Regions from separate parts of the Peribacillus sp. NJ4 genome, predicted to be linked through region 2. Evidence: riboswitches for the same ligand, from Rfam matches in the RefSeq annotation. Region 2 holds a riboswitch; the other holds the start of a gene.
The links. Region 2 has a riboswitch for cyclic di-GMP ahead of sinI (DNA-binding anti-repressor SinI). Riboswitches for the same ligand answer to the same signal wherever they lie in the genome.

Region 1: another riboswitch for cyclic di-GMP. It lies ahead of sinI (DNA-binding anti-repressor SinI); the one in region 2 lies ahead of sinI (DNA-binding anti-repressor SinI).

Annotation. Positions count from the first base shown of each region.
Region 1 is NZ_JAUCFQ010000001.1:405,050-420,734, forward strand. Features, by position in the region: gene fliW (flagellar assembly protein FliW) at 1-184, shown strand, start outside; gene csrA (carbon storage regulator CsrA) at 184-417, shown strand; gene QUF94_RS02005 (flagellin N-terminal helical domain-containing protein) at 554-1,651, shown strand; gene flaG (flagellar protein FlaG) at 1,885-2,244, shown strand; gene QUF94_RS02015 (flagellar hook-associated protein 2) at 2,258-3,763, shown strand; gene fliS (flagellar export chaperone FliS) at 3,788-4,189, shown strand; gene fliT (flagellar protein FliT) at 4,189-4,533, shown strand; gene hpf (ribosome hibernation-promoting factor, HPF/YfiA family) at 4,786-5,343, shown strand; cyclic di-GMP riboswitch class I at 6,043-6,128, shown strand; gene sinI (DNA-binding anti-repressor SinI) at 6,160-6,300, shown strand; gene QUF94_RS02040 (helix-turn-helix domain-containing protein) at 6,438-6,761, opposite strand; gene secA (preprotein translocase subunit SecA) at 7,183-9,696, shown strand; one part of gene prfB (peptide chain release factor 2) at 9,866-9,928, shown strand; one part of gene prfB (peptide chain release factor 2) at 9,930-10,964, shown strand; gene QUF94_RS02055 (YitT family protein) at 11,181-11,996, shown strand; gene cccB (cytochrome c551) at 12,046-12,387, shown strand; gene ftsE (cell division ATP-binding protein FtsE) at 12,681-13,367, shown strand; gene ftsX (permease-like cell division protein FtsX) at 13,357-14,250, shown strand; gene QUF94_RS02075 (murein hydrolase activator EnvC family protein) at 14,350-15,685, shown strand, end outside.
Region 2 is NZ_JAUCFQ010000001.1:1,808,103-1,823,787, forward strand. Features, by position in the region: gene QUF94_RS09045 (ABC transporter ATP-binding protein) at 1-1,786, shown strand, start outside; partial or broken gene QUF94_RS09050 (ABC transporter ATP-binding protein) at 3,332-3,521, shown strand; gene purF (amidophosphoribosyltransferase) at 3,793-5,163, opposite strand; partial or broken gene QUF94_RS09060 (ATP-binding cassette domain-containing protein) at 5,988-6,334, shown strand; cyclic di-GMP riboswitch class I at 6,765-6,848, shown strand; gene sinI (DNA-binding anti-repressor SinI) at 6,867-6,971, shown strand; gene QUF94_RS09070 (hypothetical protein) at 7,497-7,634, shown strand; gene QUF94_RS29060 (YwzD family small protein) at 7,910-8,026, shown strand; gene tagU (polyisoprenyl-teichoic acid--peptidoglycan teichoic acid transferase TagU) at 9,071-10,000, opposite strand; gene QUF94_RS09080 (hypothetical protein) at 10,155-10,943, shown strand; gene QUF94_RS09085 (GntR family transcriptional regulator) at 10,947-11,324, shown strand; gene QUF94_RS09090 (ABC transporter ATP-binding protein) at 11,321-12,013, shown strand; gene QUF94_RS09095 (hypothetical protein) at 12,256-12,702, shown strand; gene QUF94_RS09100 (replication-associated recombination protein A) at 13,209-14,480, opposite strand; gene QUF94_RS28755 (nuclease-related domain-containing protein) at 14,763-15,209, opposite strand; gene cymR (cysteine metabolism transcriptional regulator CymR) at 15,654-15,685, shown strand, end outside.

The sequences.
Region 1 (15,685 bases), 1.4 Mb from region 2:
GGAAGTCCTGACTTTCGTTATATTAACGATCCAGGACCCTTTCAATGATACGACGGCGAATCTCCAGGCACCCATCATCATAAATAGCTCTAAAAAAATGGGAAAGCAATTTATCATGAACGGCAGTGAATACCGTACAAAGCACAGACTGATTGGACCTTTAGAAGAACAGGGGGGAGAATGATGCTCGTATTGACCAGAAAACTAAATGAATCAATCATGATTGGCGATGATATCGAAATTACGATTCTGTCCGTTGAGGGAGAACAGATCAAACTGGGTATCAATGCCCCTAAAAACGTCGATATCCATAGGAAGGAAATCTATCTGTCAATCCAGCAGGAAAATAGCGAAGCCTCCAAAACTGAAACCAATCTACTGAAAAATATAAATGAGTATTTCAAGAAAAAATCGTAATATCCGCTAAATATGTTTCCAAGCAGGTCGATATAAAATACAACGAAGGGAAGTGAAATAGGCGGCCGACTTATTCACTTCCCATCGTAAACAACCACATGGACGTGGGAACTTAAAACTCAAGGAGGAAACATAAATGATCATCAATCACAATATCTCAGCTCTAAACACGCACCGTCAATTATCAAGTGCAACCAATGCACAATCCAAATCAATGGAGAAACTTGCATCAGGTATGCGTATCAACCGTGCAGGCGACGATGCAGCAGGTCTTGCAATCTCTGAAAAAATGCGTGGGCAAATTCGCGGATTGGACCAAGCCTCCCGTAACTCACAAGATGCGATTTCTATGATCCAAACTGCTGAAGGTGCATTGAATGAAACAACTGACATTCTTCAGCGTATGCGTGAGTTAGCCGTTCAAGGTGCGAATGATACTAACGTTGACCAAGATAGAGAAGCAATTCAAGAGGAATTGAATGCATTAAAAAGTGAAATTGACCGTATTGGTAATACAACAGAGTTTAATAAACAGACGTTACTTAATGGTGGTCTAGGTGGTACTGTTGATCAAGATGCAGGTACAACTACTGTATTAGCAGTAACTGGTGTAGCAAGTGCAACAACAAACGGTGCTACTTCTGGAACTTATGCAATTACAGCTGATACAACTGCGCATACACTTACAATGACATTTGGTGGAAAAACTCAAACAATCGATAATGCTAATGGAGCTCAAGATTTAAATTTCTCTGATTTTGGAATTACTATTAAAACAAATGCTGGTTACACACAGGATGAAGCAATTGGTGATGTAGAAGTAAATGCGGGTGCAGTTACATTTCAAATTGGGGCTAATGAAGACCAAAATCTAAGCTTAAACATCAGAAATATGAAAACAGATGGTGTACTAAATTTAGCTAATGCTGGACGTGTTGATGTTTCTTCTCATGATACAGCTAAAGCATCAGTAACTAATATCGAGAGTGCTATAACTGAAGTTTCAAAAGAGCGTTCAAAACTTGGTGCATATCAAAACCGTTTAGAGCATACTATCAATAACTTGAACACATCTTCCGAGAACTTAACTGCTGCAGAATCACGTGTACGTGATGTAGATATGGCTAAAGAGATGATGGAGCAAACTAAAAACTCTATTCTTTCTCAAGCAGCGCAAGCAATGCTTGCACAAGCTAATCAACAGCCTCAAGGCGTTCTTCAATTATTACGTTAATTATTATTCGGTTTTCATTGAAAAAGACTCTAGATATTTTTTCTGGAGTCTTTTTTGTATTTAAAGAGATATTAAATCCAAAGTAGTAAAACTCTTCTAAATAGAGAGTGAGAGGATGTTAGTGAAATATCATTCATGAAAGTTTTAGGTGAAAACCAAATCTATGAGTGACTAAATAAAAGACTGTAATTACCGATATAAAAAGTAAAGATATCATATTGGAGGCTATTTAGATGTTGGAGAGTTTGTCCACGAATATTCTTTCCTCACAACTTAGAATAGCCATTTCAGAGGGAATCAGTTCCTACTATCAAAGAGAAATCAATACAGTTGCCTATTCTGAACAAAGTGTAGAATCCAATCAGCCTTCAAAAGAAAAGGTGCAGGAAGTTGTTGATAGTTTGAACACTTTTCTTAATCCAACACATACGGCTGTTCGTTTTGAGTATCATGAGAAGCTGAATGAGTATTATGTCAAGGTTGTGGATGACATAACGGATGAGACGATTCGGGAAATCCCTCCTAAGAAGTTGTTGGATTTCTACGCGGCAATGACGGAGTTTGTCGGGATCATGGTGGATGAAAAAATATAGGCGGTGATCAATTTTGGTACGAATCAGTGGTTTAGCAAGTGGAATGGACATTGATGAGCTAGTTAAGAGCATGATGCAGGCAGAACGGGTGCCATTGGATAAATTAACACAGAAAAAGCAGTCTTCCGAGTGGCAGCGGGATGATTACCGCTCGATGAATACATCTTTATCAGAATTGGATACGCTCATTCGTGATGGAATCGGGAAGCAGTCATCCTTCATTAAAAAGAAGGTGTCGGTATCGAATCCAGATGCAATATCCGTGAAAAATGTGAACTCGGCCAGTGATTTTACTGGCAATATAAAGGTGATCGGGCTTGCCAAAGCAGCAACGATGACCAGTACGGAGAAATCAGCTGTTACTGACTCCAAAAAGAAACTATCGGAATTGGGCTTCACGACACCTCAAGATATTACGATACTGGCCATCAATGGCGGTTTTGATACGGAAGTAAAAGATGGAGTAACAGTGGAAAAACCGTATACGCTTACCCTTAATGCGGACGACACGTTAGAGAGTGTCATCAATAAAATCAATGCTAACTCGGGAGTGACTTTATTTTTTGATGGAAATTCCCAGCAGTTTTCCATCACTGCTAAAAATACCGGCGATGTTAAAGACCGCCCTGAAATTGAATTGGGGGGCACCGGAGATTTTTTCAATATGTTAAAAATGAGCAGTAACAATGAGGGGGCTGGCGGCTCAAAAGGGGAAAATGCATCCATTGTTTATAATGGCCTGGCAATTTCCCGACCTTCGAATACGTTTCAGATTAATGGAGCGGAAATAACGGTAAAGCAGAAAACGACGGATACCGTTACATTCTCATCAACAGCTGATGTTGATGCCATCTTGGACACGATCACTCAGTTTGTGAATAAATATAATGAAATCATTAAAAAGGTTCAGGATAAAACGGGTGAAGCGAAATATCGCTCCTTTACCCCACTAACAACCGAGCAAATGAAGGCAATGACGGAAGATGAAGTGAAGCTGTGGGAGGAAAAAGCGAAGAGTGGAACGTTAAAAAGCGATTCGACATTAAAAAGTCTTCTAACTACGATGAGATCATCTCTGTACACCTCGGTCGATGGGATTACAGGAAAAAACAGTCTTAGCAGTTTGGGAATTACCACAACAAAGAATTACCTCGAGGGCGGTAAATTAACGATTGATGAGGACAAGCTCCGGGCAGCCATTAGTGAGGATCCCAATGCGATTTATGATATGTTCATGGCCAATGGATCGGAAAAGAGCGACAAAGGCCTCGCCCGCCGATTAAGGGATGATATACAATCATCCATGAAGGTGATAACTGAAAAAGCAGGGAAGGCCGGCTATGTTAATAACTCGTTTACCATTGGGAAATTGGTTAACGGATTGGATACCCGAATTTCAACATTTGAAGCAAAGTTAACGAAATTGGAATCGCGTTACTACAGCCAGTTCACGGCTATGGAAAAAGCGATTCAAAAGGCAAACAGCCAAAGTGCATCGTTAGCTTCTTATTTTAGTTAAGGTAAGTCGGAAAGGAAGTTAAATATGGAGATAAATAATCCATATCAATCGTACCAACAAAATTCAGTCAATACAGCATCTCCTGGCGAGCTTACATTAATGCTGTATAATGGCTGTTTGAAGTTCATCATGCTTGGGAAAAAAGCCATTGAAGCTGGTAATATTGAAGCGAGGAATACGAACATCATCAAGGCGCAAAACATTATCCGCGAATTGATGGTGACGTTGAATATGGATGTGGAAGTATCCAAAGAAATGATGAGTCTGTATGATTTCGTGAATCGCTGTCTGATAGATGCGAATTTGAAAAATGATGTTGCTGCCTTAGAAGAGGTGGAGGGACTTGTTACTGAATTCCGGAATACTTGGAAGGAAGTTATTCAGATGAACCGGAAAAAACAATTTACGCAAAGCGGTCAAGTGTAATGGTGATTCAAACCTTTCATGATTTGACTGCTGAATTACTTGGTGTTCTGGAAGACCGGACGATTGCAGAACGCGATGATAAAATAGAAAGGGTCACACAGCTGATTGATCAGCGAGATGAACTTCTTTCAGAAATCAAACCGCCTTTTACTGGTGAAGAGCAACAGCTAGGCCGTGCAACCATGTTGCTTAACCAAAAGGTCGATCACTTGCTGAAGCTCCAAAAGCAGGAAATACAGCGGGATATCCAGGGAATAAATAAGAAGAAAAAATCATCTAATAAATACACGAACCCGTATGAGAGTCTATCAGTAGATGGCATGTTCTACGATAAAAGAAATTGATTACCCAACCGTTTGGATCCCAAACGGTTTTTATGTTAAATATTTTTAAATTTTCTGTAAATAATATGGTCTTAATTTTTTCTTTATGGCATTACATTTGTTATAATGGAGTTAGGGCAGACATCAACCCTTTCCAAACCTTCCGACAATTGTTTCATAATTTCGACATATTTCATGATGTGATTCCAAAAGGAACCGGAGGGGTATTGTAGAATCTAACTGTATAGTCTTAATTTAAGGAGGACTCACTTTATGAATTACAACGTACGCGGTGAAAACATTGAGGTAACTCCAGCAATTCGAGAATACGTCGAAAAGAAAATTGGCAAGTTAGAACGATATTTTAACAATACACCAGATGCAAATGTGTTAGTGAATTTGAAAGTGAACAATAATACATCAAAGGTCGAAGTGACGATTCCTATGCAGAATTTGGTTCTTCGCGCTGAAGAGGAAAATGCGGATATGTATGCTGCCATTGACTTGATCAATGATAAGCTTGAACGCCAAATTCGTAAACATAAAACGAAGGTCAATCGTAAATACCGGAACAACCTATCAACGACTCCCGAGGCATTCGCCTTCAATACGGAAGTTGACGAAGTGGTGGATGAATTCGAAGACGATAACGATATTGAAGTGGTCCGCAATAAGCGCTTTGATTTAAAGCCGATGGACAGTGAAGAAGCGATTTTACAAATGAATATGCTTGGTCACAGTTTCTTCGTTTATACGAATGCGGATACCAACACAACGAACGTGGTGTACCGTCGTAAAGATGGACGCTACGGATTAATTGAACCTAGTTAATTATGAATCTAAGATCAAAAGCACAGCCCAGCCTCTGGGTTGTGCTTTTTTAATGCATTTTGGTAGATTACCAACATATTCGTTGGCAGTTGATAACATTTTTTTATATTTATATGAATTGGAAAGTATAAAAGTTTTGTTCTTTAAAAAATACAAAGTAATTTGAGTTTCATTTTAAAGAACAAAATTCGTTCTTTAAAGAAATAAAATGATTATTTATGTCTATTAAAGCGCCTCTATCTTTTGGACTGTACTAAATTTGTTAGTTCTTTAAAAAGAATGGTTAGTTTATTATGAAAAACAATTGGGTAAAGCTGCAGAGGGGTTGGATTTTTTTGTATCGGAAGAATTGCCATACATGCCATAGGGCTTCTTTTAGCAGTGCGGAATATGGAAAGTGGCTTTGTCCGACCTGCGGCAAGGACTTAACTGTGCAAAAAGCATGGACGCACTTACAATGGAGAGAATTAATACGCCCCATCGATTGATTAAGAAGAGCAATATTTACTATTATATAAAAAAGCGAAATTGACTATTGCATATGATAAAAAATGAATTAGGTTTTTAATTTTCGTAATATTGTAATATTTTGTCGGATGAAAGTTTTTGCATTTTGGTAGATTACCGACATAAAATAGCAATATATGGAGTGGGTATCCGTTATAATATGATTATAAGTAATGTATTTGGTAATAAGTACCACGACAAAGGCTAACTTATTGAAAGATGAGGGCGCAAAGGCACAGGTCTAAGGTCCTTAAGACTATGATGGCTGGTCTGCCTGAAATACAAAGAGTATTTTAGGAGGTAGAAGAGGTGGCTAATGTGGAAATGGATCCAGAATGGGTGAAGTTGATTTCAGAAGCAAGGAGCTTGGGTTTCAAAAAAGAGGAAATTATAGCTTTTTTTGACCGGAAAAGCCTTGAGGTTACATTAGAGGAAAACGATGGAAGATAAGTACCGAAAAGATGAGAACATCCCTATAAACAGTGGTTCAACCCATTAGCTGTTTATAGGGTTTATTCTTCCGTTCTAGCGAGTCTGGCTTATTCAAGCTGTATTCTTCAGGATTATGTAGGTAGACTAGTGCACTTCTATTCTTCTTTATCTTTTCTCCATTTATTAAACTCGATGAATTCCCTGAATTGTTGTTTTGAAACACCGGAATTCATAGCCTCTTCAACGATTTTCATCCAATCAGTGTCCAAGATTTCCTTATTCGGTGCATCGTAAAGTAGGGCATCGACAGGAATGTTGAGTACGGCGGAGATTTTTTCAAGAAATTGAATGGAAGGATTCGTTTGTAAGTTCCGCTCGAGGGAACTTAAGTAAGACTTTGCCACGCCTGCTTTATCGGCGAGTTCGGTCATCGACATTTTCTTTTCTTCTCGCAGTTTTTTTACACGTTCACCAATCATCAATACCACCTCGAAACATGTTCTATTTATCTTCTGCTAATAAGTTTCAGTAGCCCACCTTATCATTCAAAACATGAAGCCTGTAAGGTTGGATTACCTTGACATGCTATCGCTAGGGATGACACAGCATCTAGTGATGGAAGGTTATGGGAAATTCTCTTTTGCATTTGGAATAGAGGGGAGTCTGCTATATATTTTATATACTTCCTTCTATTTTAACAGTTTTACTCCTCATTTATCCATTGTTTTTCACAAGAATTGAATCTGGGTCGATAGGAACGGTAGTGACAGGAAGTTGTACCTCTAGGATAGAAGTGGTAAAATTAAGCGTGGATTAGTCATAATAGAAGGTGTGTTTCTTCTTAATTTATATGAATTTTGTCATTGAACGATCATTACCATAATAGAGGAGCGTTATTGAATGCTTAATATATTAAATAAAGTTTTTGATCCGAATAAGCGAGAAATCAAACGTTTGGAAAAAATCGCTGATCAGGTCGAAGCGCTGGCCGATGGGACGGCTGCGTTATCGGATGAACAGTTGCGTGCCAAAACTGGTGAGTTTAAAGAGCGTTATCAAAATGGGGAAACCGTGGATGATTTGCTCGTTGAGGCTTTTGCGGTTGCGCGTGAAGGGGCAAAGCGTGCTCTAGGGTTATATCCTTACCGTGTGCAAATCATGGGTGGGGCATCCCTTCATGATGGAAATATCTCCGAGATGAAAACAGGGGAAGGTAAAACATTAACATCCACCATGCCGGTTTATTTAAACGCGCTTACTGGTAAAGGTGTACATGTCGTTACTGTCAATGAATACTTGGCACACCGTGATGCCACCGAAATGGGGATATTGTATGATTTCCTTGGTTTGACCGTCGGATTGAATTTGAACAGTCATTCTAAAGAAGAAAAACAAGAGGCGTACAATGCCGACATTACGTATAGCACGAATAATGAGTTAGGTTTTGATTACCTGCGTGACAATATGGTGTTATATAAAGAGCAAATGGTACAGCGTCCACTGCACTTTGCTGTCATTGATGAAGTCGATTCGATTTTGATCGATGAAGCGAGAACGCCTTTGATCATTTCCGGTTCCGCACAAAAATCGGCCCAGCTTTATATCCAAGCCAATGCGTTTGTGAGAACGTTACAAAAAGATACGGACTACACGTATGATGAAAAGACAAAAGGCGTACAGCTGACCGAAGATGGGATGAACCGAGCTGAAAAAGCGTTTAATATCGATAATTTGTTCGATATTAGTCACGTTACATTGAATCATCATATCAATCAGGCGTTGAAGGCGCATGTTTCCATGCATTTGGATGTGGATTATGTAGTCCAGGATGGCGAGATTGTCATCGTTGACCAATTCACTGGCCGTTTGATGAAGGGCCGCCGTTATAGTGAAGGTCTCCACCAGGCGATCGAAGCGAAAGAAGGCCTTGAGATTCAAAATGAAAGCATGACTCTTGCGACGATTACATTCCAGAACTATTTCAGGATGTACGAAAAGCTTTCCGGTATGACTGGTACAGCCAAAACGGAAGAAGAGGAATTCCGCAATATCTATAATATGAATGTCATTGCGATCCCGACAAACAGGAATATCGTCAGGGATGACCGGGCAGATCTTATATACGCGTCAACAGATGGGAAATTCAAGGCTGTTGTGGAAGACATCGCCGAACGTTATACAAAGGGTCAGCCAGTGCTTGTCGGTACGGTTGCCATCGAAACATCTGAAGTCATTTCTGCCTATTTATCCAAAAAAGGAATTCCTCACGATGTTTTGAATGCAAAGAACCATGAACGTGAAGCGGAAATCATTGCGAATGCAGGTAATCAAGGCTCAGTCACGATCGCTACGAACATGGCAGGACGCGGTACGGATATCAAGCTTGGTGAAGGTGTCAAGGAGCTCGGTGGCCTTGCTGTAATCGGTACGGAACGTCATGAAAGCAGGCGTATAGATAACCAGTTGCGTGGTCGGTCCGGCCGTCAAGGGGACCCAGGGGTCACTCAATTCTATTTATCAATGGAAGATGAATTGATGCGCCGCTTCGGTTCCGATAACATGAAAAGCATGATGGCACGCCTTGGAATGGATGATTCCCAGCCAATTCAAAGTAAAATGGTGACGAGGGCCGTTGAATCCGCACAGAAACGGGTCGAGGGCAATAACTTCGATTCACGTAAGCAATTACTGCAATATGATGATGTTCTCCGTCAACAACGGGAAATCATTTATAAGCAGCGTTTCGATGTAATGGAAAGTGAGAACTTACGTGAAATCGTCGAAACGATGATTACGGCATCCATCCAGCGCAATGTTGTCGCGTTTGCACCAATGGGCGATGAGGAAGGCTGGAATTTACAAGGCCTTGTCGATTACCTGAATGGTAACCTAATCAATGAAGGTTCCATCACTGTAGATGATCTAGAAGGAAAAAATGAAGCGGAATTGGTTGAATTCATTTTAGCGAAAGTGAAAGAAAACTATGACCAAAAAGAAGAAGAGCTATCTGAAGAACAAATGCGTGAATTCGAAAAAGTAATCGTTCTTCGTGCAGTCGATAGTAAGTGGATGGACCATATTGATGCAATGGAGCAATTGCGTCAAGGGATCCACCTTCGTGCTTATGGCCAAATCGATCCACTTCGTGAATATCAATCAGAAGGTTTTGCGATGTTTGAAGCCATGATTGCTTCTATGGAAGATGAAGTCGCAAAATACATCATGAAGGCTGAAATCCGCAACAATCTAGAGCGGAAGGAAGTCATAAAAGGACAAGCGGTCAATCCGAAGGAAGAAGACGGGGGAAAAGTGAAAAAAGCCCCTGCCCGTAAAAAGGAAGACGTTGGCCGAAACGCGTTATGTCCTTGCGGCAGCGGTAAAAAATATAAGAATTGCCATGGCAATTTAGGCTGAAATTAGGTGTATAATGATTATGAGACGGTTAAGTGTAAGGCTTGCCGCCTCTTTTCATGTTTAGTTTGCATAAAGCAATATATTTGCATATAGTTTGAAGAGGTTTATTTGTAATGAAGCGAATCCCTCTACAAGGATTTTTTTTAACATACTAATGAGGTGAAGAGAAATGGAATTAGCAGAAATAAGAAATGAACTTGAACGGACAGCGCAACGATTAACGGACTTTAGGGGGTCTCTTTGACTTAGATGAAAAAGAGGCACGAATCGCAGAGCTTGAAAATGAGATGACACATCCCGATTTTTGGAATGATCAGCAAACAGCACAGACTGTCATCAATGAAACGAATGCTCTGAAAGAACAAGTCAATCAATTGTCCGATCTGAATGAATCATATGAAAATCTGGATTTGACATATGAACTAGTGAAAGAGGAGAATGATGAAGAACTTTTGGCAGAGCTGGAAGAAGAAATCACGATCCTTTCACAAAAGATGAATGACTTTGAACTTCAACTTTTACTAAGTGAAGAATATGACTCGAAAAATGCCATTCTTGAACTGCATCCAGGTGCAGGTGGAACGGAGTCCCAGGATTGGGGTTCCATGCTGCTTCGTATGTATACAAGATGGGGTGAAAAAAGAGGCTTTAAAGTGGAAACCCTTGATTACCTTCCAGGTGATGAAGCTGGAATCAAGAGTGTCACTTTACTTTTCAAAGGCCATAACGCCTATGGTTATTTGAAAGCGGAAAAAGGAGTGCACCGTCTTGTCCGCATTTCTCCTTTCGATTCCTCAGGACGACGCCATACTTCATTCGTTTCATGTGAAGTCATGCCGGAATTCGATGAGACGATCAATATTGAAATACGCACGGAAGATTTGAAAATCGATACGTACCGTGCAAGTGGTGCAGGTGGACAGCATATCAATACAACTGACTCGGCAGTCCGGATCACACATTTACCTACAAATACCGTGGTAACGTGCCAAAACGAGAGATCTCAAATCAAAAACAAGGCCCAAGCGATGAATATGCTGAAAGCCAAATTGTATCAACGTGAAATTGAACAGCAACAAGCGGATTTGGATGAAATCCGTGGTGAGCAAAAGGAAATTGGCTGGGGAAGTCAAATTCGTTCTTACGTTTTCCACCCGTATTCCATGGTTAAAGATCACCGTACTAGTGCGGAGACCGGAAACTTGGGAGCTGTCATGGATGGAGATATCGATATGTTCATTGATGCGTATTTACGTTCAAAATTATAAGATGTGCAAGTCGGACTGGATTCCCGGTCCGGCTTTTTTTGTGATTTCTTATGCATGGGGCTCCCTGAATGATGTCTTCTGGCTGACATTTACAGGATATGAAAAGGGATGCTATGCTTCGTTCGGCCAATACTAGATAATAACGATGGTTTGAGGAGACAATATGGAATGAGGAAAAGATACCGGGAGCCGAAGCACCCTTTTCTGCAAAAGTTAATGGAGTATGGATTGGTGATTGTCGGTTCGGCCATAATTGCCATTGGTTTTAATGTATTCCTGTTGCCTAACCAGATTGCATCTGGCGGGGTCAGCGGGATTAGCACGATTCTGGATTCAACTCTCGGTTGGGAGCCGGCGTATGTACTGTGGGGGTTTAATATCCCTTTGTTCATTGCGGGGCTTATCATCCTGGGAAGACATTTCGGAGCCAAAAGCCTGATTGGAACCTTGTTCTTGCCTTTAGTGGTATTTCTGACAAAGGATTGGGGTGCATGGACGAATGATGCATTGCTTGGTTCGATTTGTGGAGGGATTATGGTCGGACTTGGGCTGGGGATTGTCTTTCGCGGGAAGGGTTCTACAGGGGGGACCGATTTAGCGGCACAGATTTTCCATAAGTATACCCACCTGTCATTAGGGACCTGTGTGGCTGTCATTGATGGAATCATCGTTTTAAGTGCTGCCATTGTTTTTGATATTGAAAAAGGGCTTTATGCATTAATAGGTTTATATGTGACAAGTAAGACGATAGACCTCGTCCAGGTTGGGTTGAACCGTTCAAAGATGTCACTGATCATCACGAATAAAGAAATGGAAGTAAGGGATGCTATTATACATGAGCTGGACCGGGGTGTAACAGGGATATCCGGGTATGGCGGCTATACGGATGATACTCGTCCTATATTAATGTGCGTGATAGATCAGTCGGAATTCACCAAATTGAAACAATTGGTGAAACTCGTTGACCCTAAAGCGTTTGTAATTGTAATGGACGCATCTGAGGTACTTGGAGAGGGTTTTAAACTGGATTGAAATTGGTATAATGTTCTTGTGCTGGTATAAATCAGAGGGGGTAAATTCAATGAAAATGAAATGGTTAGTCTTAGTTTTGGGTACTTCTTTGGCATTGGCTGCATGCGGTGGGAACGATGATGCTGCAGATAAAGAGCCTGCAAGTGAAAATAATGAAACGACAACGGCAGGTGCTGGTGATGCCGCGAAAATTTACGAAAACAAATGTTCAAGTTGTCATGCAGTGAATCTTGAAGGCGGCGTAGGACCGAATTTAACGAAGGTCGGTTCGAAGCTATCAAAAGCAGACATCGAAAAAGTCATCGAGAATGGCCAAGGTGGTATGCCACCAGGTATACTCCAGGGCAAGGAAGCGAGCATGGTCGCAGAATGGCTTGCTGGACATAAGTAATATTAACGAAACGTTCTGTTATCAGCAGGACGTTTTTTTAGCCTCCTTAAAAACCTCGAAACAACTCACAGTCAATCCCTTACCAAGCAATTAAACCCTTGAAATATTACATATGATGTTGATATATGTCTAACTGAAATGAAACTGTAATATTTTTTAAGCTTAATTTGACAAAATATGATGTTATAATGTTTCTGTGCTCAAGTAAGAAAGATTCCTGTCAGATTTAATTGAAAATTGTCGAAAAAGCTGTAGTACATAATGATAATACAAGCAAATTAGGTGGTTTTAGAATGATAGAAATGATAGATGTGAAAAAGACATATCCAAATGGCGTAATTGCCATTAATGGAATCAATGTGAAAATAAAGCCAGGCGAGTTCGTTTATGTAGTGGGTCCCAGTGGTGCCGGAAAATCCACTTTCATCAAAATGATGTATAGGGAAGAAAAGCCTACAAGCGGTAATATTTTGGTCAATGGCCTTAGCCTTCCAAGTATCCGCAATTCGAAAGTTCCTCTATTCCGCCGTAATATCGGTATGGTATTCCAAGATTTTAAACTCCTTCAAACATTCACTGCTTATGAAAATGTAGCATTTGCCATGGAAGTTATCGAAAAGGAACCAGAAGAAATCAAAAAGAGAGTCATGGAAGTTCTTGATCTGGTTGGCATTAAACATAAAGCTAGAATGCTGCCTTCCGAATTATCTGGTGGGGAACAGCAAAGGGTTGCGATAGCCCGTTCGATCGTAAATGATCCAAAGGTGGTCATTGCCGACGAGCCTACAGGGAATCTTGATCCTGAAACATCATGGGAAATCATGAACATATTTGAAGAAATTAATAAACGCGGAACTACACTTGTCATGGCCACTCATAATAGGGACATCGTCAACAATATCAAACGACGTGTCATTGCCATTGAAAGTGGAAAAATAGTTCGCGATGAACATAGAGGTGATTACGGATATGAAATTTAGAACATTGCTCCGTCACTTCCGTGAAAGTTTTAAAAATATTGGCCGTAATGGATGGATGACGTTTGCTTCAGTCAGTGCAGTAACGGTCACTCTAACATTGGTTGGCGTCTTTTTAGTGCTCATGATGAATTTAAATCATATCGCGGGAAATGTGGAGAAAGATGTCGAAGTTCGTGCACATATTGATAATGCAGCGAATGATGACGATATAAAAGCTATCGGTAAGCAAATTACGGAGATGAACGGCATTGAATCAGTGGTCTTCTCTCCAAAAGATGAAGAGCTTACGAATTTAATAGATGATTTAGGCGATAATGGTGATGCTTTTAAACCATTTGAACAGGACAACCCATTAAGGGACGTTTATATCATCAAAACGAAATCACCGCAAGATGTCATCAAGGTGGCAAAGGAAATCGAAGGCTTTGAGTATATCCAAAGTGTTAAATATGGACAAGGCTACGTCGAGAAACTGTTCAGCTTCGTGAATATTGCGAGAAACATAGGAATCGTTCTTATTGTTGGTTTACTATTTACTGCAATGTTCCTGATTTCTAATACGATTAAAATTACCATTGTAGCCAGAAGAAAAGAAATTGAGATCATGAGATTGGTAGGAGCAACGAATACATTCATCCGTTGGCCATTCTTCTTGGAGGGACTCTGGTTGGGAATCCTCGGTTCCATCGTTCCCATAGGTCTGATAGCTGTACTCTACTACAATCTTTATAAATATGCAGCACCACAGATTACGTTCAAATTCATAGATTTTCTGCCTGCGAATCCGTTTATTTATCAAGTTTCGGCCATCCTCATTGTAATTGGCGCCGTTATCGGGATATGGGGTAGCTTGATGTCCGTCAGGAAGTTCTTGAAAGTATAAAAATGTAACTTTACACTTGAATGCCAAAAGAAGCCGGATACAAATAGAGAGACGTTACAAGGCACTGGATGTAACGGGATTGAAAGGGGAAATGAAACGTTGAAAAAAAATATCATTGCTATGAATGCCTCCATCATGATTGGGTTGGGAAGCATTTTAGCGGCACCATCGGTTTATGCAGAGTCGATTTCGGATTTAGAAAAACAGAAAGAATCCATTCAGGAAAAACGTTCTGGTGTTGAATCGAATATTTCAGACACGGAGAAGAAAATCGATAACCTGCAGGATAAGCAAATGACAGCAGAAGAACAAATAGAGGCCATTGAAGCGAAAATTGCAGAGTCAACAAAAAAAATCGATGCTAAAAATGCTGAAATTACACAAACGAAAAAAGAAATCGAGGCATTGAAAGAAGAGATTAAAGTATTAAAAGAGCGGATCGCCAAACGTAATGAAGTATTGAAGGAAAGGGCACTTTCTTTCCAGGAGACTGGTGGGGACGTGAACTACCTTGAAGTATTATTCGGATCATCCAGTTTTGGAGATTTAGTTGACCGTGTTGGAGCTGTAGCGACAATTGCAGAAGCCGACCGAGATATTTTAAAGCAGCATGAGCTGGATAAAAAGGAACTGGAAGAAAAACAAAATGCCGTTGAAGCGAAGCTTGCCAGTTTAGAAGTGGCAAAAGCTGAACTTTTGGAAATTCAAAAGCAACAAAAACAGCAGAAGCAAGAAAAGGATGCATTGGTTAAGAAATTAAAGCAACAAACTGAAAAGCATGAACATGAGAAGATGGGCCTAGAGGAAGAAAAAGCGAATCTTGCTGCTCAAGAAAAAGCTATCAAATCAGCCATCAACTTAGAGCATCAGCGTCTTGCCGAATTGGAAGCAGCTCGTAAAAAAGCGGCAGCCGAAGCGAAAAAACGTGCAGAGCAAGAAGCGGCACAAGCTGCAGCACAAGCAGCTTCACATGCTTCCGAAACAAAAAAACAATCCACTTCTTCAGGATCTAGTGCAAAAAGCAACAGTTCATCATCAGCACCATCATCTTCACATGTTTCGTCTAATGTAAGTCAAGCGCCAGCTGTATCATCAGGTACTTTCACTAGACCAAGTGCAGGATATGTATCTTCAACAATGGGTGAACGTTGGAATAAACAGCATGCCGGCATCGATATTGCTGCAAGTGGAACGGTTCCTGTTGTAGCTGCAGCCGACGGAGTCGTAAGCCGTTCTTACTTCTCAAGTACATACGGTAACGTCATCTTTGTTACCCATTCAATCGGCGGTCAGCAATGGACTACTGTGTATGCACATTTAAGTTCTAGACAAGCAGGCGAAGGTTCTGTTGTTGCCAAAGGTCAACAAATTGGCATCATGGGTAACACAGGACATTCATACGGTCAGCATTTACACTTTGAACTACATAAAGGTG
Region 2 (15,685 bases):
ACTTTTTACGAAACAAATACATGACTATTCGGGAAAAATACTATATATCAACCTTATTTGTATGATTTTAATAGGCTTTTTAGAAGGCGTAGGAATTTTCTTATTGATCCCATTGATTGGATTGACCGGTGTAATGGATATAAAAACGGATGACGTTCCTTTCTTAAGCTGGGTTAATGAATTATTCATAGGAATTCCGGAAACGTTCAGCCTTTTTATAATACTTGGCGTTTATGTGATATTAATGACAGGACAAAGTGTATTTAAGCGGAATCAAACAATCCTGGGAGTGAAAATCCAACAAGGTTTTGTGAGAAAGCTAAGGGATGAGGCGTATGGCAGTCTGCTGCAGGTCAATTGGGGATTTTACTTAAAAAAGAGGAAATCCGATATTATCAATATCATGACAAATGAAACCTTCAATGTAAGTGCAGGGATAAATTTATTTTTACAGTTTATATCCTCCCTTATATTTACTTTGATTCAAATTGGTATAGCTTTTTATTTATCTGTTCCAATGACGAGTTTTATAATAGTCTTTGGGTTCATTTTAATATTTTCGTCACGGAAATTTGTGAAAAAGTCTCAGTCTATTGGAAAAGAAACCTTTCAGCTACAACAAACCTATTTAGCGGGTATGACTGATCACCTTAACGGAATGAAAGATATCAAAAGTAATTCACTAGAGGACTCTCATTTGAATTGGTTTCTGTCTTTAAGTGAGAGAATGGAAAAAAACAGAATCAAGTTAACGACTTTAAATACGACGTCCCAGATGATTTTCAAAATTGTATCTTCTTTCTTAATTGCAATATTTGTGTTTTTTTCAATAAAGATGTTCATGGCCCAGCCAGCCCAATTAATGCTGATAATGGTTATTTTTTCAAGGTTATGGCCAAGGTTTACTAGCATTCAATCCAATTTAGAGCAAATAGGATCTACGCTTCCATCTTTTAAAGCATTGTCGGATTTACAAAACGAATGTAGAGATGCAAGAGAGTTATATGAATCTGATTATAAAAATATTAAGCCTGTTGAAATTAAAAGAGGGTTAGATTGCCGTAATGTTTATTTTAGTTATGATCAAAATGAGAGCACTTATGCCCTTGAAAATATAAGCATACACATTCCCTCTAACCGTATGACAGCTATTGTCGGCCGATCGGGTGCCGGAAAAAGCACATTAATAGATATTTTAATGGGGTTGAATCATCCTAATAGGGGCGAAGTCAAAATAGATAATATTCCCCTTACTAATGACCGGTTATTATCACTGCGGAGGTCCATTAGTTATATCCCGCAAGATCCATTTCTCTTTAATGCAACTATACGGGAAAATTTGATGATTATTGACCCTAATGCAAGCGATGAATCCGTTTGGGAGGCCCTTGAATTCGCTGCTGCTGCTGATTTTGTCAGTAAGCTTCCACAAGGTTTGGATACACTCATCGGCGATCGAGGTGTGCGACTATCGGGAGGAGAAAGGCAGCGTCTAGTGTTAGCCAGAGCGATTTTACGTAAACCGGCCATCCTGGTATTGGATGAAGCGACGAGTGCTTTAGATACAGAGAACGAAGCGAAGATTCAATCCGCTATTGAAAGATTAAAAGGAAAAATGACCATCATCGTCATAGCTCATCGATTATCGACGATTCGCAATGCTGATCAAGTGTTGGTTATGGATCAGGGAGAAATCATTCAGGTCGGTGAATATAACCAATTAGCTAATGAAAAAAGAGGGATGTTTAGCAATTTACTAGGTATCCAAATAGAATCCAGTATGTGATTCTCTAATTAAATCCGATTTGCTGACCTTTCTTTATAACATTGGGTAGACACTATATGAAAATGAAATTAATTAACATTACAATAAAAAATGGTATTTCCAGCATTTTTTATTGTTATAAAGAACGAAAGGTTCGTTGATGTTATGAAGTAACCAGCTTTTTTCTTATGAATAGGTTTAACATCAGGGTTATATGACATAACAATGCATAAGTTAAAAAAGAATAGAAATAAAAAAATGAATTTCTATTATGTGGATTAATCACTGAAATAATGGGTATTATTAAATGAATTAAAGAAAGAGTAACTATTAAAAGCTATGACTCATATCTAGAGGGCGGTTGCTCTATTGACTGGATTAATTAAGAAAGGATGAATTTTAATGCCTTTATACCAAATGAAAGAAATATTGACACCCTTAAAATTAGTTGGAGTTAAGTTTTTTAAATCCGATGATAATAGTATTTTCATCAAGGTTTTTAACCAACATCGAAGAAGGTTAAAGTAATATGTTTTGATATAAGGAGTATTAACCTAAATGTACCTCCAAAGTGTTAGGAGAACCACTTTAGCAGAACATCTAGCGTGTTAAATAAAAGTCATTAGTTGTTTATTGAGAGACTAAAATAAAAAAGTTTTAGGCTCCTTAGTATGTGTGGTTTTAAAGATCCATCATGATATGTGTAAGCGAAGTAACATTATGATAAAAGGTGTCTACGGGGACACATGGGTATGAAAAAAATCGGTAAAATCACCTGTCATAAAAATACAAACTTCAGATCATTTAAGGAAAGGTATTTTGTATGAGGTAATAGGTACAGAGTAAAAGAATGGTATGTATAAAGGGAAAAAATTCAGGATTATCGTTCGTGACTTCATTAGGAGAGAACAGAACTTGAAAAGTCATCATATCAATGGAAAATATAAGAATATTAGTACATGGGGAAGGCTGATAATCAGCCTTTTTTTTTGAACTGGATTCTACTGTTATCTTTTGTTATAACTTGAAAGCTTGCGGATGAAGTGATCTGTAATCAACAAAACTATTCATTTGCGTGGGCTGATAGGTAAGAGTTTCTTATAGATTAGAACAATATATTGTTAGTTCCCTATAATATTGTTCGGGAATTGTAAGTACGAATATTTCTATGTAATATTCGGATATAATTAGATATATTTACTGACTATAATGTTCCGGCGTTAAAACTTTTCAATAAGTAGTAAAGCAATATTTAATAAAAAGTAAGGATTATCAGTATATAGTAATATTGTAAGCGCTTTCGATTTGGGGTAGTATGAATAAAATAGTAAAAAGAATGACGTTGCATTATTAGTATTCATTATTAGTATTTATATTTAACAACAGAAAAACAATCGGAAAAAATCCTATAAAAGGGGAAGCTTTAATATGAATGAACTTAGCAATGTTTTTGTGGGGCTATTGTGGGGAACGTTATTAAGCTTTCCGTTGTGGTTGTCATTTTTCGGTTGGATTAAAATAATAATGAATTTTATAAGTTAAGAAATTAAAGACTCGGAATAAAAAGATACACTCATTGGTGATCGAGAAGTTCGACTGTTAGGAGGAGAAAGACAGCTCGTGTACTAGCCCGAAGAATTTTACGTAAACCATCGATCCTTGTTCTAGATGAAACAACAAGTGCCTGAAAGACTCAAAGGAACCTTGACCATTATTGTAATTGCTCATCGGTTAAAGACTTCGTAATGCGGATCAGTATTGGTTTTGGAGTAGGGTGAAGAAGCCTAGTAACACGAATCTCTTAAATCCCGGTTCAGCATAAACTTGAACACCTTAAAAAAGTTGTATAGATAAGTGGAGCCATCCATTTGTAGAGAGAAAGAAAGAGAGAGATAAGTAATTGTAAGTGGTAAGAGAAAACAGTGACAAATTCCAAGGTTTAATAGTAGGAAAATGGCAGGCACCACACAAAGACAGTTGTTTTTGTGTGGTGCCTGCCATTTTTATCCTACTTAAGCTGTATCACTTCAAATATTAGTTGGGTATGCACCACTAAAACAGGCTACACAGCGACTGCTAGTTTCTCCAAGATCCACATCTACAGCCTCTAATAACCCTTGGGTGCTTAAAAAAGCTAATGAATCTGCCCCGATAACCTGTCCCATAGCTCGTTCGTGTTCGTGTATGTTGGCAAATAGTTCTTCCTTAGTTGGCATATCCACTCCATAAAAACAAGGGTTTCTAACCATAGGTGAACTAATTCTTACATGGACTTCCTTGGCACCTGCTTGCCTAATCAATTGGACAATGCGCTTGCTTGTCGTTCCCCTAACAATCGAATCATCGACTAATACCACCCTTTTTCCTTCCAAAATTTCTTGCACAGCGCTTAATTTCAGTCGAACAGCTAAGTCGCGCAATTCTTGCGTGGGCTCAATAAACGAACGACCAGCATAAGGATTTTTAATAATCCCCATTTCATATGGAATTCCTGATTGTTGGGAAAAACCAATGGCGGCAGGGACGCTTGATTCGGGAACTGCAACGACAACATCAGCTTGTGTCGGATGTTCTTTTGACAGAATTTTACCTAATTCCTTCCGGATTGTTAAGACACTTCTTCCTTGAATAACGGTATCCGGACGGGCAAAATAGACAAATTCAAAGGAACAAAGGGAAACCTTACCTTTTTCAGCAAATCTTCCAGTTTGAATTCCATTTTCATCTATAAGAAGCCATTCACCCGGTTCAACTTCCCGCCAGAACTTAGCATCAATTGCATTTAAAGCGCATGTTTCTGATGAGGCGATGATTGATTCACCAATTTTTCCAAGGCTAAGCGGACGTAACCCATGACGATCCAGGGCAATTAGCATTTGTTTTTCAGTCATTATAATCAAGGCAAATGAACCGTCGATACGTTTAAGCATATCAGGTGCGCTTTCTGCGAAATGCTTTTTACTTGAACGAGCTATTAAGTGAGCAATAATTTCAGTATCGGTTGTTGTTTGAAATATGCTTCCCTGCTGTTGTAACACTTCCCGTTCTATCCTTGCATTTACGAGGTTGCCATTATGAGCAACAGCCAGGTCCCCCTCGCTATATTTAAAAACGAGGGGTTGTGCGTTTTGCAGTAAACTTTCACCAGAAGTTGAATATCGTACATGACCAATGGCCATGTTGCCGATTAGTTCATCAAGGATGTCCCGTGAAAATACATGGGTAACTAATCCCATTCCCCTGTGATTCCTGAATGATTTCCCATCACTAGCCACAATTCCTGCACTCTCCTGACCACGGTGTTGAAGTGCATGAAGTCCGTAATAAGTTAATTCGGCTGCTTTGGGGTGATTGAATACTCCAAATACCCCGCATTTCTCCTGCATTTCTGAATCCATTTTTCTCTTCCTCCCGTTGATATCCTTTTTGTTATTTTTGGCAAAAGGTGAATTTCTATCCTTTTTATTTACTAATCAGTAAATGGATAGGGATTAAACTAATTGCAGCCATAAAAAAGTTCTATGGAACAGGTAGGGATAATTGCTTAGCGTTATTGAATGAATATCTTGGTATAAAAGACTTTTGGGTATAATGGAATATTTTGTATTAATGTAATTTGTATGATTTATATTAAACTATATAGTAAAGAACAGATATTAATTTATAAAATCTAGCTCAGTATTAAAATAGTGAATAATACAGTTAATATTTTTGCCGATTAGCGATACTTTAATATGAAGATCAAGCAAAGGGACTTCGCAGAAGGCGATGTCAAGCTGCTATCAAAATACAAGGAGAATTTGATGACAAAAAACAAATTTATTACGTTCGAGGAAGCTCATGAAAAGAAAGAAAGAAGTAAGAAAATTTTTATTGGGTCTTATATTACTATTATTTTAATTTTGATTTCTTTATTGACTTTTTTTCTTGGTAAATCATAACTGGTGTTAAATAGGGCTGAGAAATCAGTCCTTTTTTTGTGTTAAGAAGGTGAAAGAGGAAGTATGCAGGGAGCTCTCCTTTTGTCGAAATGGGTAGTCAAAGTAGTTAAGAGTCCTAAGACTACAAAAGAGACGATCTTTATTTTCAGAAGTTCTTGTTGTGGGACTATTGTGGGGAACACTTTTAAGCTTTCCGTTGTGGTTGTTATTTCTCGGTTGGATCAAAATAATAATGAATTTTGAATTTTATAAGATAAGAAATTAAAGACTCGGAATAAAAAGATACACTCATCGGTGATCGAGGTGTGCGACTATCGGGAGGAGAAAGGCAGCGTCTAGTGTTAGACAGAGGATTTTACGTAAACCGGCCATCCTGGTATTGGATGAAGCGACGAGTGCTTTGGATACGGAGAACGAAGCGAAGATTCAATCCGCTATTGAAAGATTAAAAGGAAAAATGACCATCATCGTCATAGCTCATCGATTATCGACGATTCGCAATGCCGATCAAGTGTTGGTCATGGATCATGGGGAAATCATTCAGGTCGGTGAATATAACCAGTTAGCGAATGAAAAAAGAGGGATGTTTAGCAATTTATTAGGTATCCAAATGGAATCAAGTGTGTAAATATTTACTAGAGTTCACGAACAGTCAGGTTACAGCCATATTATGGCATTGTAATGCTGGCTTTTTTTCTTAGGGAAAATAAATTAAAACTGAATCACTTAGCCCACTTATTTCGAAAATATTATTTTTGTAGAATAGTAAATTGGGATTATTATAGCTATTATAAATCTTTTTTTATTAAAAGAGTTGTAAAGAAAGAGTATTATACCAGTGTTTTTGCATTGTGATGTCACTTTTTGATGAATGATGTTGAAAAATGACAGAAAAAAACGAATAGTATTAAGAGCTATTATTACGTTTTTAAGTATAATTAACATTAATATAGTTTTAATTAAGGGTAATTTTTTGAGGGCATGATGGTTTATTTAGCCCCATGGAAACAGTGAATTGAAGGGATTTATTAATCTTGAGAATAATTAATGTGAAATATTCTTGAGAAAGGCAAACCTATTGAAAAGTAGGGACGCAAAATTACAGGTCTAAGGCTAAATGCTAAGACGGCTGTGTTACCACAAGTTGGGTGGGATTTATCATGGAAGCTAACAATGAACGGGAAGAATGGGCTTATCTAATTTTAGAGGCTAAAAATCTAGGATTATCTATTGAAGATGTGTGGGAGTTCATCAAGGGAAAATGAACTGGAAAAAGCAAATCAGGGGATAAAAATTACGTTAGGGAAGGCTGTTATACAGTCTTCTTTTTTTATTTTCATTAAAGGAAATCACCTTAAAAGGTATCTAGAATATAGAACATGGGGACAATAATAAAAAGGCAACCTAAATTGAGAGGGATTTTTATTATGGATGGACTTAATTCTTTTATAAAGGGATTAATATGGGGAACTTTATTCAGTGTACCGTTATGGTTGTCTTTTTTCGGTTGGATAAAAATAATAATGAATTTTATTAAGTAAGCGCTTAATAAAATTAGATATTAAAATGATACCTAGGCAGGATTTAACAGAATGATCATAGAATTTAGTTAAAGTACATAATAAGTTAGTCGTAACCTGCTACAGATTTAAGAAATATAGCCTATAAAAAAATAGTTAATAATACTTAAATATTTTTGGTAGTGTGCCGATACTACACTATAGTGATCAAGCAAAGGCCGCGGTAGGCGATGTCAGATAGCTGCCATCAAAATAAAAGGAGATTATTTGATGTCAAAAAACAAATTCATTACGTTCGAGGAAGTTTATGAAAAGAAACAGAGAAGCAAGAAAATTTTTATTGGGACTTATATTACCATTACGTTAGTTTTAATTTCATTAATGACTTATTTTATGGGACAATCATAACATTGGGTATCAAAAAAGGGCTGAGTAATCGGTCCTTTTTTGGTTTTCTTATATCACACCTATTTACTTATATCTTACTATTATTCATTCCTCCGGTATATTTCGGAAATGTTAAAATTGGGTGAATTTTTGGCTTTTAAACTAGTTTCCGCTTGCCAATCCTTAATATATGTGATTATCAAATAAAAGAGCTATAATCCTTATTTTTGAAAAAAAGGATTAGGACAACAGGATGAAAATGGTGGCTCAAATATATACTGGAGTGGAAATTACGAATGGATTTTTTTGATATTATAAAAGACACTTTTGCAAAAGGAGAGTCTGGGCAGGATGTTACTGTGAATGAACTTGTGGAAGAGATTAAGGAGAAATTAAGCGGGATCATTGAATAACCTAATAGAATATGATTGGTAGATTTTCATCTTATGGCAGGATGTCATGCTTGACACATTTGGCGGTTTGCTAGGAATCTTCTGTTTTCTTTTCTTTTATCGGAGAAGGCGTCATAGAATCTAAGAAATCTTTTTCGGTACATATACGTAAGGAGCATGTCTACCAACATGCTTCTTTTTTGTCGTTATCCTTATATATGAATGATAACCTGTGAGGGCGATGAGGTGAGGAGACAAGATAAGATTCCTATAGGAGTATCGGCGAGCTTGTATCATTTTTTGGGAAGTCCAGGGATATGTTAAGTTTTGAAGTGAAGCTTCGGTTTTCCGAACCTGCGGATGTGCAAAATCGGTCCAGCGCCAGCATATGGAAGTGCAGACCTTTCAGTATGATGTAGGCCAATTTAAGAAAGTGAAGAACTGGAGGCTGGATAAGGATGGGAGGCAGCATAAAACGGCCTATGAAATTCCAGTTACACAGGTCTTCAATTCTCGCTTTGGATGTTTACATGGAACAAGATTGCTATGTCGTGAAAGAAAAAGGCGAATGGCGTTTGTTATGGGATCACCAGTTTGAATAGATTCCTCTCCTTTTTCAGGCTCGAGTTCGTTTTATTGAAAAGGGAGAGGCGATGCTCTCATGTAGCGATGATAAGATCTACTTCTCATGAAACATATTTCATTCTTGAACGATCACTGATGGCTTTAAGAATAAACATTTTGTCCTGTGTGCTTAGCATAGCCCAGCTGCCTGCTTTGATTTTCATGTAAATCCGCTCCTTTTGTTTAGGATTATTTATTATAGTTGATGAATGGTGGTTGATGGAATTCCGGGTCCATAGAATAATAGGTCTAGTGATTTAAAGGGGCAAGGGGAAGATGGAATTATCAGCTCATATTAGATTATACCGTTTTTTTATGCCTAATAAACAACAAAAATTCCTACAAATCTCTACAATTGGTGTCCGTTTTTTGTCAGAATATTGGACGGGGAAAATGAAAAAGCTGTCAGGATGCGGGTCCGGACAGCTCTTTCATTTTTTCTTATTTGATGGATAATTGTTCTTTTAATTCGGATTGAACCTTTTCTTTTTGTTCATCCGACACAATATTATAGTAGACTCCGTCGATTTTCGTTCCATTTCCTGGAATAGTTGCTTGGGTTATGCTTTTGCTAGCGTCCCTGTAGTTCTTTTGGATGTCCATCATGTCATCAAACGTCAAATTCGTCTGGATATTTTTACTTAATGCAGCGAAGACATCATCGTATTTCGTCAATGATGAAAGGCTTGCGCCTTCCTTGATGACAGCTTCGATGATGGAACGTTGTCTGGATTGACGGCCATAATCACCATTCGGATCTTCATATCTCATTCGCGAATATTTAAGTGCATCTTCCCCATTTAGATTAATGCTTCCCTTTGCAAAATGGACGCCTTCATAGGTGAAGTCCAAATCGTTTTGGACAGTCACGCCGCCGACTGCGTCAACGATATCCTTAAAGCCTTCCATATTGATTTTCATATAATAGTCGATAGGGATATCCAGGAAATTCTCAACGGTATCCATGGACATTTTCGCTCCGCCGAAAGCAAATGCGTGGTTAATTTTATCCTGTGTACCATGACCGACTATCTCGGTCCGTGTATCACGCGGAATGCTTAGCATTTTTACCGATTTCTTTTGTGGATTGACTGTCAAGACGATCATAGTATCTGAACGGCCTTTGTCGCCATCACGTTCATCGACACCGAGCATGAGCATCGAGAATGGCTCCTGATCTGATAGTGCAAGGTCTTTGGTTCGTTTATCCGTGGTACGGTCTATTGGTGTATGCATCGTGTCAACGGTTTTTGTCAGTGAATTCCATACAGAGTAGGCAAAAGCTCCCCCTGCTAATATAAAAAGTAGGACAATTATACCGACTACCTTCAGCCAAGTCCGTTTCTTTTTCTTCTTTTTTTCATGTCTCATATATTACTTCCTTCCTCTTTTTGTAACCACATCATCTATTATATTTAATTTCAGTTTAAAAGAATAGTATATTATGTTATTTTATAATACCTTTGACATATTTTGGTGTAACTGTGTACTATGTAACTAGAACAATTCTGAAGGGGTTGAGAAGTTGAATTCATTTAAAGGTTTAGTGCAAAAGGAGTGGTTGATCGGGAAATCCACACTTCTGTGGTTGTTGGTTGCGCAAGTTGGCTTGGTGTTCATTTCTTTTTTAGTATCCAAATTTTTGGAAGTTGCAGGTCTTTTTTATATGTGTACATGGGTGATCTTGTTCTTACAGCCATTTATTATGTTCTCTTTGATTTTTGGATGTTTGAATTACGAGGGGAAGACGCAATTGTGGATTCACAATCCCCAGTCTGCAGCGATGTTGCTTGGAAGTAAATTAGTGTCAAGTGTGCTGTTTCAAGTGGTTTCCATTTTATTTGCCAGTTGTTTAGTATTTGTGGCTTTTAAGGTTCCGACTAGTTATTTTCAGCAAGACTTTCAGGTGGGAAATATTACAGAATTAGGTGGCTTGTTACAGTTAGGCGGGGTTATGACGGCGGTTAGTATTGTCATAGCTGTGCTTATGATGTTTTTATGGGTAGTGTATCATGCACTCGCAAGGGTTCAATTTATTAAAAATATTCGTTGGCTGTTAGTGTCTCTTCTGTTTATAGGAATGGTTTTGTTGAAAAATTGGGTTGGTCATACAATGGTATATCAGAAACTGGATGATATATGGGCTGTACCGGCTTTTAGCGGTTCGTCGTTTAGCTTGTCTCAAGCCAAGTTGGAGTTTTATATAGAAAGCGGGGGAAATATTTCGCTTTTGACAAGCGGGTTGGATGTTATTGGATTAGTGATATTGTTCCTCGCTTCATGTTGGCTGCTGGACCGAAAGATTGAGGTGTAAAGGATGCCAGAGGATTTTCATGCATCAAAGCCGATTTATTTACAGGTTGCGGATCGAATTTGTTATTCAATTGTACGGGGTGAAATAAAGAGTGGGGATAAATTGCCATCGGTCCGCGAAATGGCTGTCGAAATGGGTGTCAATCCGAATACGATACAGCGTACTTATAGCGAGATTGAGAGGGATGGAATTGTGGAGACGAGAAGGGGGCAAGGTACATTCGTTAAAAATGATTCGGCGCTGATTGCTTCACTGCGTACCCGGATTCAAACGGAAGTTATTGAGACATTCGTTGAGAACATGAAAGAAATTGGCTTGTCGAGAGAAGAAATGCTGACGGCGGTACAGCAATTTCTGAAGAAGCAGGGGGATGCGGAATGACAGTTGAGCTGCATGATGTAACGAAAAGGTATGGAAGCATTGCTGCCCTTGATGGTGTATCACTCACGTTTGAAGTGGGGAAGATTTATGGGGTGTTAGGAGCCAATGGTAGCGGTAAGTCAACATTGCTCAAACTGATTGCGGGTCTCGCGAAACCGGATCATGGTGAAGTGACGGTCGCTGGGATGCCGGTAAGCAGGAGGACAGCTTCTGTTGTTTCTTATCTGACAGAGCTTGATTTTTTCTATCCCAATTTTACGGCAGGTCAGTATATTGAATTTCATGCATCGCAGTTTGCTGATTTTAATCGGGATAAGGCAATTGAAATGCTGGCATTCATGAAATTGGATGACCGGATGAAGGTCCGTACGATGTCGATAGGTAATCGGGGAAGGCTTAAATTAGTGCTAGCCCTTTCCCGTGAGGCACCGGTCATATTATTGGATGAACCATTCTCAGGGTTGGACGTTATGGTCAGGGAGTCGATTGTACGGTGCTTGCTGTCTTCTATCGATTTTGAAAGGCAAATGGTTATTATGGCGACTCATGAAATTGAGGAAATCGAGAACATCCTTGATGAAGTCATTCTGATTAAGGATGGAGAGATCATTTCAAAAGAAAATGTCGAGGACCTCCGCGAAAGTAGTGGGAAATCGGTGGTCGGTTGGCTAAAGGGACATCATAGCTAACATGAAGGGGAAAATGTAAAGTAGCTTCGATTCCGAGGCTATTTTTTTGTTTGCAAGGAGAAGAAACTTTGAGTCTAATTAAATTGACCAGGTAAAATTGAATCACCAAATATTCCTAAGAGAATGAAGTTTTACTTTAAAATGGGTGATAAGCAAAGTCCCTATTAGATAGAAGGCGCATATATATGCAGTACGGATATCCCTAAAGAATAATTAAATAAATATTGGAGGTTAAAAAATAAATGGAATATTCAACGGAAAGTTCATCGTACGAAAGTGATTCAACGGAAAGCTCATCGTATGAGAGTGATTCAACGGAAAGCTCATCGTATGAGAGTGATTCAACGGAAAGCTCATCGTATGAGAGTGATTCAACGGAAAGCTCATCGTATGAGAGTGATTCAACGGAAAGTTCATCAGATGAAAGTAGTTCAACGGAAAGCTCATCAGATGAAAGTAGTTCAACGGAAAGCTCATCATCAGATGAAAGTAGCTCAACGGATTCAGCAGATGAAGGCAATTCAAATGAAATCCTTTCCGGCGAAATTGGTACAAATGAACTCACCGCAGAAGAAAATTCAGCTGAGGGTGAAGAGAATGGCAGTCCTCGTCGTGTAAATGTATTTAAGAAAATGTGGCTGGAAAATATGATTAAAGCATCGAAGGGTATCTATAAAGAAGAAGATTGACCACACAGGTACAGCAACCAAAAAGTTGTTGTGCCTTCTTATGAAAGTGGACATGCCGCTAGCAATCGCAATTGACATATCCTTTTACTGGATACGAGGAAACCTAATTTTTCTGCGGCTAAAAGTGCGCAGATTGCAGTCCGCAATAATCTAAGATTAAATGCTGTAAAAGTTATCGGGCTAGAATCAAATATTGAAATGTTGTTTCTGCCCTTGATGCGGACTAATTCCCGGGGAAAATTGGCCAAGCAAGGCGATTCAAAGGGAATTTAGCCTAAGCGTTCCGGTTTTTAACTAAGAAAGTCCTAGCCGGAGCGTTTGGCTGACAGGTGTACATACAAACCAATAAACTGGTCGTGCTCAATTTAGTTATGCATCCGCAGAATATTGGAATGAGTAATAAGGTTGATGAATGCTCATGAGGAGGCGGTCTTTGTCAATCTGAGGAATATTAAAAGTTTTCAATTCCCACAATAAAAAAACTCCGGGTCTGAAGTGATCCGGAGTTATTTCTTTTTCTCGATATTTTCATAGACCGAGGCAAGGGCTTGTTCAAATTTTCCGCTCTTTTTAGGTTTGTAATATTTTTTGCTGCGCAGTTTGTCCGGTAAGTATTGCTGCTTCACCCAGCCATTCTCGTAGTCATGCGGATAAAGGTAGCCGATGCCGCGTCCGAGGTCAGTGGCGCCTTTGTAATGGGCATCCTTGAGATGATCTGGTACATCTCCACTATGGCCGCTGCGAATGTCGGACAGAGCTGCATCAATTGCGACAATAGCCGTATTCGATTTTGGTGATAGGCATAACTCGACCACTGAGTTGGCAAGTGGAATCCGGGCTTCAGGAAACCCAAGTCGTTCAGCGGCTTCGACGGCAGAGAGTGCCCTGGGACCAGCCTGGGGATTGGCAAGACCTATGTCTTCGTAGGCAATGACCACCATGCGGCGGGCAATGCTGACAAGATCACCGGCTTCGACCAATCGCCCCAAATAATGAAGGGCTGCATTCACATCACTTCCGCGAATTGATTTTTGGAATGCCGACAGAACATCATAATGGGCATCTCCGTCCTTGTCATGTGAGAAGCTTTTTTTCTGCATGCATTCCTCGGCAATTTGTAGATCTATATGAATCGTTCCGGACTCATCGGTTTCGGTGGAAATGACGGCGAGTTCAAGAGCGTTAAGGGCACTGCGGACATCTCCGTTGGAAGCAGTCGCGAAATGGGTAAGGGCATCAAGGCTGACATCGGTTTTATACGCACCAAGCCCCCGTTCTTCATCATGAAGTGCCCGTTCCAGAGCTTTGGTTATATCATTGGTTTCCAATGATTTGAGCTCGAAAATCTGGCACCGGCTTCTGATGGCCGGATTGATTGCATGATAGGGATTGCTGGTAGTTGCACCGATCAAGGTGATCATCCCGTTTTCAAGATAAGGCAATAGGAAATCCTGCTTCGCCTTATCGAGTCGATGAACCTCATCAAGCAGCAGAATCACTTTCCCGGACATCTTAGCCTCGGCTGCCACGATTTCCATATCCTTTTTATTATTGGTCACCGCGTTCAGCGTCCGAAAAGCAAACTTCGTGCTTCCTGCAATCGCACTTGCAATCGATGTCTTGCCAATTCCCGGCGGACCATACAAAATCATGGAAGAAAGCTGCTTGGCTTTCACCATCCTTGCAATAATTTTTCCTTCACCGACCAGATGCTCCTGCCCGATGATCTCATCAATCGATCGAGGCCGCATCCGGAAAGCAAGCGGTTTAATATTCATTGCGCACCTCTCCTTTTTATATAAGGTATCACAACTGATAGGGGAAATGCGCTGATTATGGTGTAAAAGAGAGCGAATTCTTAATATAGTAGTCCGTTTGGGGATTTAATTTGTGCTATAGTTCGATAAATCGACCTACCGGGGGAATAATCCGTCCTAAAATGAATTAATTCGACCTACCAGCAGAATAATCCGACCTACCAGGGAATAATTCGATCTATCCTTCTAAGAGAGAATTTAATAGATAAACGCTGCCTCTAGTATGGCCGGAATGATTCAGTTTCAGTGAAAGTAATAGTTTTTTGCACTGGATGGGGATTGGAGTTGGACGAAGTTTCGAAATGCGCTGTTTGTAATTGTAGGTTTAACGAGGTATAGATAATCATAAAGTGCCGAAATGTGAGCATCAAGGGAAATATCCAAACAGGTACGGCAAATCCACTTTTTTGATTTCCGCTCCATGGTAAATGCAGAACACTTAAAGATTTCACCAGCCATGTTTTTGACTTCAAGGATTAAAAGGAAAGAGGATGTGAGGATGAGGATGTCCATTTGGAAGGGAAAAGGTGATCCAAATAGACGGTGGTCATGAAAGGGTAGATACTCTTTTTCAGGAAGGGATTTAAGAGATTGGAAGACTCTGTATTCACCGTTGTATCCTGCCTTGATTTTTTTGATATCTGCAATTATTGCAGGTTGCCTCGCATGTCCGGGAGGTAAGTGTCTCATCAGAGCAGAGCATCTAGCATGTCTATCTTAAAAGGCATCTTGCAGTTTTTAATGATCATGATAACCACTCCTTATAGATTTAAGTGAAGTATTCTCGGTTAATAAAGTGATTTCCTATATTTTAGTGAAAATAAATGTGGCATGGAACGAACTTTTATATTAAATCGAGCTAGGGCCCAATAATCCGGCCGTCCGAGCGGGAAATTCGACCTTTCCCCACTATCCGACCGTGCGTACGAATAATCCGTCCTAACCCAAAATTCCGTCTACACCGGAAAAAAATCCGTCATCCGATCAGTTACATTTCATTCTTTTTTTGCATTTTCCTACCTTTCCAATTAGGATAATTTGACAAATGAAGGGCGGGTGAATGCATTTCCGGCGGGAATATGCTATAATTTCAAAAGAATTTAGAAACGGATAAATAATTTGAGGTGTATATGTATGAAGATATCTACTAAAGGCCGTTATGGTTT